One region of the Marinobacter sp. MBR-99 genome, then DNA from elsewhere that is predicted to be linked to it. Evidence: predicted binding sites of a transcription regulator. Region 1 holds the regulator's gene; the other holds the start of a gene.
What was found. Region 1 encodes FliA, which starts transcription of late flagellar genes. Its sites were predicted from a motif close to CTAAAGTTTNNNNNNNNNNNGCCGNTAA; they were not measured.
Positions count from the first base shown of each region.

Region 2: the regulator FliA is predicted to act here: its motif matches at 1,319-1,346, upstream of ABIE59_RS15035 (flagellar protein MotY).

Region 1 is NZ_JBEPPY010000002.1:98,565-102,153, forward strand. Features, by position in the region: gene ABIE59_RS02245 (chemotaxis protein CheA) at 1-332, opposite strand, end outside; gene ABIE59_RS02250 (protein phosphatase CheZ) at 353-1,138, opposite strand; gene cheY (chemotaxis response regulator CheY) at 1,159-1,542, opposite strand; gene ABIE59_RS02260 (RNA polymerase sigma factor FliA) at 1,702-2,445, opposite strand; gene ABIE59_RS02265 (MinD/ParA family protein) at 2,478-3,290, opposite strand; gene flhF (flagellar biosynthesis GTPase FlhF) at 3,361-3,589, opposite strand, start outside.
Region 2 is NZ_JBEPPY010000018.1:29,898-33,486, reverse strand. Features, by position in the region: gene rnt (ribonuclease T) at 1-162, opposite strand, end outside; gene pyrC (dihydroorotase) at 200-1,231, opposite strand; gene ABIE59_RS15035 (flagellar protein MotY) at 1,391-2,317, shown strand; gene ABIE59_RS15030 (histone deacetylase family protein) at 2,336-3,262, opposite strand; gene ABIE59_RS15025 (bifunctional acetate--CoA ligase family protein/GNAT family N-acetyltransferase) at 3,470-3,589, shown strand, end outside.

The DNA.
Region 1 (3,589 bases):
TCTTCACGGTTACGAACCTGATCAAACATGGCGTTGACGTGGTCCAGGGCTTCCAGCACCACGTCCATCAATTCGGAGGTAACCTTGCGCTTGTGGTTGCGAAGGATATCGAACACATTTTCCGCAGAGTGACAGCAGTTGACCAGCGCTTCGAGCTGCAGGAACCCGGCACCGCCCTTGACCGTGTGGAAACCACGGAAGATGGCGTTGAGCAGGTTGCTGTCATCCGGATGCTGTTCAAGATCTACCAGCTGCTCGGACAGCTTTTCGAGAATCTCGCCGGCCTCAACCAGGAAGTCCTGCAGGATCTCTTCGTCGGCATCAAACGCCATGCGTCACCCTCTATAATCGTTCAGAAACCGAGACTGGATAACAGGTCATCAACGTCGTCCTGCCCCGAAACTACATCATCACGCTCCTCAGCCTTGATCTGAGGCCCTACCCCTTTTTCGGCCGATTCTTCTTTTTCTTCAATCTGGTGCACGGTGCCGGTGAGCTGGTCCACGTGGCTGGCCATCACCACCAGGCCAAGCAGGTTCTCTTCGACTTCTTTCACAAGGGCCGTGACTTTCTGGATAACCTGCCCGGTAAGATCCTGGAAGTCCTGGGCCAGAAGGATTTCAGACAGATTGCTGTACAGGGTATCGGAATCTGTGGCCAGGCCCGCAAAGAAGCGATCAATGCGGCCGTACAGTTCCCGGAATTCTGCCGGCTCCATTTCCCGACGGCGCAACCGCTGCCATTCGTCTCGCAGGGCGGTCGCTTCGTCGCGCATGGTGTGCGCCACCGGCATGCTTTCTTCGACCAGGTCCATGGTGCGATTGGCCGCCTGGCTGGTCATCTGGACAACGTAGGCCAGCCGATCCGAGGCATCGGACATCTTGGACAAGGCTTCTTTCTGCTCGGCACTGCGGGCGTCTATCTGAAAATTCCGGATAGCCTCGTGCAGGCTCCGGGTCAACCGCCCCACTTCCCGATAGAGGCTCTGGTCGCGAACTTCACTTAGCTCGTTGATCACCGACATTGCCCGGGCGTAGTTACCGGAACTGATACATTCGGCCAACTCCGAACTCTGCTGCTGGAGCTTTTCGGTTACCTCCGGGTCGAGGCCCTGATGGTTCTCGTTCTTGTCAGTCATGACAGCCATCCGACCTCTGGTTACTGGATTCGCTCGAAGATCTTCTCAATCTTTTCCTTGAGAACGGCAGCGGTAAAGGGTTTGACGACGTACCCGTTAACGCCGGCCTGGGCCGCCGCCACAATCTGGTCACGCTTGGCCTCCGCAGTTACCATCAGCACCGGCAGGTTCTTCAGGTTCTCGTCTGCCCGCACCGCCTTGAGCAGATCAAAACCCGACATGCCTGGCATGTTCCAGTCGGTCACCAGGAAGTCGTACTTGCCGCTCCTGAGCATGGGCAAGGCAGTGTTGCCATCGTCCGCTTCATCCGTATTGGTGAAGCCAAGATCGCGCAGCAGATTCTTGATGATTCGCCGCATTGTGGAAAAGTCATCCACAATGAGAATTTTCATGTTTTTGTCCAATGGGACCTCCAGTCAGTAACACCCGGATTTCATTAAGCCTTTTGAAAGTCTAGCAGGCCGCTGCTTTAACCGCTTATTGTGTGTTGTTTGGCCGCGTTGTAAAGCGCCGGTTACCAAAATCTACACAGTTACGCGCCGCGCGGTCAGCGCCGGCCCGGTTTATTCTGGCTCGTCTTCCCGCCAATCGGACAACCGTCCCCTGAGACGAAGGGCCGCCTGGCTATGAATCTGGCTGACCCGGCTCTCGCTGACGCCAAGCACCGCGCCAATTTCCTTCAGGTTGAGCTCTTCCTGGTAGTAGAGGCTCAACACCAGCTTTTCTCGCTCAGGAAGCTCCTCAATTGCCTCTGCCAGGCTTTTCTGGAATGCATTTGATGCAATGCCATCCAGGGGATTATCGCTGGCCTCTGTTTCTTCTATCGGCAGCTCCCCGGATTCATTGAGCTCATCAAGGCTAAAAAGTCGGCCACTGTTGGCGTCTGCCAGGGAGGCATGATATTCCGACAGGTCAATGCCCAGCTCTTCGGCAACATCAACATCCTGGGCCTCGCGCCCGGTGCGGTCTTCAACCGTCTTGATGGCTGCCGCGATACGGCGGGCATTACGGTGAACGGAGCGGGGAACCCAGTCGCCCTTGCGGATTTCATCCACCATGGCACCGCGGATACGAATACCTGCGTAGGTTTCAAAGGTGGCACCCTTGCCGGTGGAATAGCGTTGCGCAGCTTCCAGCAGGCCGATCATGCCCGCCTGCATAAGATCTTCAAGCTGAACCGAGGCCGGCAAACGGGCCATCAAGTGTAGGGCGATTTTCTTGACCAGCGGCGCATGCTCCTCAATCAGCTGAGAGGGGCCTTTTGCGCCAGCCTGATGGTAGATTCCCAGGTTTTTCGCCAATGTCATGTATCCGATTTTCTTGTAGGACTGGATTCAGATCAGACTTCGACGAGCCGCTCCACGAAAAACTCCAGATGCCCTCTTGGCGATGATGGCAGCGGCCAGCTGTCCACTTTCTCTGCCAGGGCACGGATCGCCAGCGACGCCTTGGCCCGTGGATAGGCATCCAGAACGGCCCGCTGCCGCTGAACGGCTTTTTTGACGGCTTCGTCGTAAGGCACGATACCTACATATTGTAGTGCTACATCAAGGAAACGCTCGGTGACACGGGTCAGTTTTTCATACAGATGCCGACCTTCCTGCTCATTTCGCACCTGATTCGCCAGAATACGGAAACGGTTGGTACCGTAGTCGCGATTCATCAGCTTGATCAGGGCATAGGCGTCGGTAATCGAGGTAGGCTCATCGCACACCACCAGCAGCAATTCCTGGGAGGCCCGCAGGAAACTGACGACGGACTCGGAAATACCGGCTGCGGTGTCAACAATCAGCACATCAATCTGGTCACCCAGCTCGCTGAAGGCGTTGATCAGCCCCGCATGTTCCATCGGGCTCAACTGGGTCATACGCTGGGTGCCGGACGATGCGGGAACAATCTTGATACCACCCGGGCCGTTGACCAGAACGTCCTTGAGGTCGCACTCGCCACTGAGCACATCCTGCAGATTGCGATTGGCGGTAATGCCCAACAGCACGTCGATATTGGCAAGGCCAAGGTCTGCATCCAGCAACACCACCCGCCGGCCTTTCTGGGCCAGCGCGATACCGAGGTTGACGGACACATTACTCTTGCCGACACCGCCCTTGCCGCCGGTAACCGCAATCACCTGAACCGGATGTGGTCTGCTCATACTGTTATCAGTCTCTTACTGCGTTCTTGTGTGGGCACAAACGGCAGCGCACCGGCTGTACCACCGGGCCTCAGGCCCCTTCTGCAACGGCCTGGCCGTGCTGCATTGTTTTCAGGCGTTCTACGCCCAACCGCACCAGAGGAATGGCCTCTGCCCGGTGCAGGTCTTCGGGAATCTTCTGGCCATCGGTATACCACGCCACTGGCAGGCCGGTTTCCATGACAAAGCCCAAAGACTCACCCAGTGTCAGCGCTTCGTCAATCTTGGTCATGACGCAGCCTGCAAGGTTTGCCATCTTA
Region 2 (3,589 bases), on a different contig from region 1:
GCGCAGCAAGCCATCGTCGTCCATGGTCAGTATGACGGCGGCAATTTCCAGCAGGGCGTCCCGCTCCGGATTGAAACCGGCGGTTTCAACATCGACAACCACAGGCAGGAAGCCACGGAAGCGTTGGGACATAGGATGTGGCGGCTTGTTTTCTTCTGACACTCGAACTCCGATGTTCGCGTTATGAATGAATAGTGAGTTACGCCATGCGCCAGTGAACGGTTTCACCAGCCTTCAGGGGTACGATGTGACCGTCGGCCAGTGGCAGCTGTTCTGGCATGGTCCAGGGTTCACGTACCAATGTAATGGTGTAGGTGTTTCGTGGCAGACCGTAAAAGTCGGCTCCGTTGAAACTGGCAAACGCTTCCAGTTTATCGAGAATGCCCAGTTCCTCGAAGACATCGGCGTACAGGCCAATGGCTCCGTAAGCAGAATAACAGCCAGCACAGCCACAGGCTGCTTCTTTCCTGTCGCGGGCGTGGGGCGCGGAATCGGTTCCCAGGAAGAAGCGCGGGTCGCCACTGGCTACCGCCTCCCGCAGCGCCAGCTGATGTCTGTTCCGTTTCAGGATGGGAAGGCAATACAGGTGAGGACGGATGCCGCCCACCAGCATGTGATTGCGATTGTACATCAGGTGCTGGGGTGTCACGGTCGCGGCCAGATTGCCGCCCGTGTGGGCCCGCACAAACTCGGCGGAGTCTGCGGTGGTGATGTGCTCAAGCACCACTTTCAGCGTCGGGAAGGCCTCGATGGTTGGGCTCAGTACCCGTTCCAGAAACACTTTTTCCCGGTCGAAGATATCAATGTCGGCGTCCGTCACTTCGCCGTGAACCAGAAGCAGCATGCCGCACTCAGCCATGGCTTCAAGAACCGGGTAAATATTGCGGATATCGGTAACACCGGACTCGGAATTGGTGGTGGCGCCCGCGGGGTAGAGTTTGGCAGCGACAACGCCGGCGGCCTTGGCTTCCCGAATGGTTTCGGGGGTCATGCTTTCCGTCAGGTACAGTGTCATCAGCGGCTCGAAGCCTGTGTCGCCGGCAGCCGCCAGGATACGTTCACGGTAAGCCATGGCCGCTGCGGCGTCGGTAACCGGGGGCACCAGGTTGGGCATAATGATCGCCCGGCCAAAGCAGGCGGCCGTGGCCGGCACCACGCTGTTCAGTACAGCACCGTCGCGCACGTGCAGGTGCCAGTCATCGGGTCGGGTGATGGAGAGCGTTGTGGTCATAGTGGTATCCGCAGAGCAGCCAAAAAATTTTGCGGATTATATCAGAAGGCGGATGTGAATGTTTTTGCTAATCCGGTCACTTTGCGGCTCAAGTAATCATTCGGATCGCCGTTAAACAGTCATGTTGAAAACAGACCCGGTTTCCGAGGCGCTCTCATAATGACTTCTTCGCTTCGCCATTTGGTTCATAAAAAGCTGGCAGCCGCAGGTATGTCGGCTTTGTTTGCGGTGGCAACCGCGCCTGTGTGGGCGACAAGCTATGGTGCCGGTATTGAGAACAGCCAGTGGTATCTGTCGGAATCCGTATTTGAGTGTTCCCTGGTGCACGAGGTGCCGGGATACGGCAGGGCAGTTTTCCGTCATCGAGCCGGCGAGGCGCTGAGTTTTTATCTGGAATCCGAGATTCCGTTGATGCGCCCCGGCCGCGGAGAGTTAGTGGTGGAAGCGCCTGCCTGGCGCCCGGGAGTGGCGCCGCGTGCCATCGGGGCGGTGACCGTGTCTGACCAGCCCCGAGCGGTTACGGTCAGCAGTCGCGAGGCAACGCTGATGACACAGGGTTTGTTGCAGGGAATGCAACCAACGGTCACCCGTGCAGCTCGCTACGATGATCGTCCGGTACGGGTTCAGATCTCCAATATCAATTTCTCCGGCCCCTATTCGGGATACCGGGAATGCGTCTCCAGCCTGTTGCCGGTGAATTACGACCAGATTCGCCGGTCACGGGTTCCGTTTGCCAGCGGCAGCACCAGCCTGTCCGAGGCTGACAGGCGACTGCTGGATAATATCGTCACCTACGTGATGGCAGATTCCACGGTCGAGCGGGTTTTTGTGGACGGCCATTCAGACAGCGTTGGCAGCCGGATCGATAACCGGGCGCTGTCGGAGGAGCGGGCGAATGTGGTGGCAGACTACCTGAGATCCAGGGGGATCAATGATGACCTTTTGATCGTTCGGGCTCATGGTGACCAGTTTCCTGTGTCACGGCGGCATGCGGATAATCGCCGCACCACCATCCGCCTGCAGCGTCAGGGAGAGCGCCCCGAGTTACAGCAGGCGAACGGCCCGGGCATGGATTTCTCGGGTTGATATTGGGTAAGGTTGCTGTCAGTAAACCGTGCTGAGCAAGTCGAGATGGGCGGTCACGCTCTCCGCCAGGGCTCTCAGGTGATAGCCCCCTTCCAGGGTTGATACAATGCGGTCATTGGCGTGGTCATGGGCCACGCTGATCAGCATTTCCGTCAACCAGCGATAGTCGTCCACTTCCAGATTCAGTTCTGCCATCGGGTCGAGTTTATGGCCGTCAAAACCGGCGGAAATCAGTACCAGCTGCGGGCGGAAATCCTGCAATTTCTTAAGCCACGCTGCTTCCACCGCTTTACGGTAGTCCAGAGCCGAGCAGTTGGCCTCGATCGGCGCATTGATAATGTTGTCCGCCTGGCGATGCACATGGGAGTGTGGATAGAAAGGGTGCTGGAAGCTGGAGCACATCAGGATGCGTTCGTCTCCGCTAACGATGTCCACGGTGCCGTTGCCCTGATGCACATCGAAATCAACGATCGCAACCCGTTCCAGGTGGTGGAAGGTGAGGGCGCGCATGGCTGCCAGTGCCACGTTGTTATAGAAGCAGAACCCCATGGATTTGGAGCGCTCGGCATGGTGCCCGGGTGGGCGGGCGCAGACAAACGCGTTGGTCACCTGACTACTCATTACCATATCGACCGCCTGGATATTGCCGCCGGCGGCCAGTCGGGCGGCGCGCAGGGTATCCGGCATCATGGCGGTGTCCGGATCGGTAAACACCCGGCCCCGGGTAGGCTGCATCATATCTAGCTGTTGAAGGTAAGTCTCGGGGTGCACCGTTAACAGCTGGTCACGGGTAATTTCTTCCGGTCGAACCCAGTCCAGATCCCGTTCCAGGTGAGTGTCTGCCAGATACGCGAGTATGGTGGAGATTCGCTCAGGGCATTCCGGGTGCTCCGGGCCCATATTGTGCTTCATGCAGTCATCGTGGGAGAAAAATGCCGTGGTCATACGTCTAGCCTGAACCCGAATATGCTTATTTTTCAGGCCATGTTATCAGGGAAAACCGAAGTTTGTCGTATTTCTTTGGTCTAATGGTTGTGATACCGGATTTACATCAGGAAATACCCATCTAAGATAAGGTATACATTGATAAATATGCTGTTTTATTGAGATTCTTATCCATATCCTCTTCGCCCATGGTCAGGGAGAGTCACCTTGAGTACCCGCTATCTGGAAAGCCTGTTCAATCCTGAATCCATTGCTGTGATTGGTGCTTCCGAACGGGCAAACAACCTGGGCGGGATGGTGCTTCGCAACCTGCTCGGTGGCGGGTAT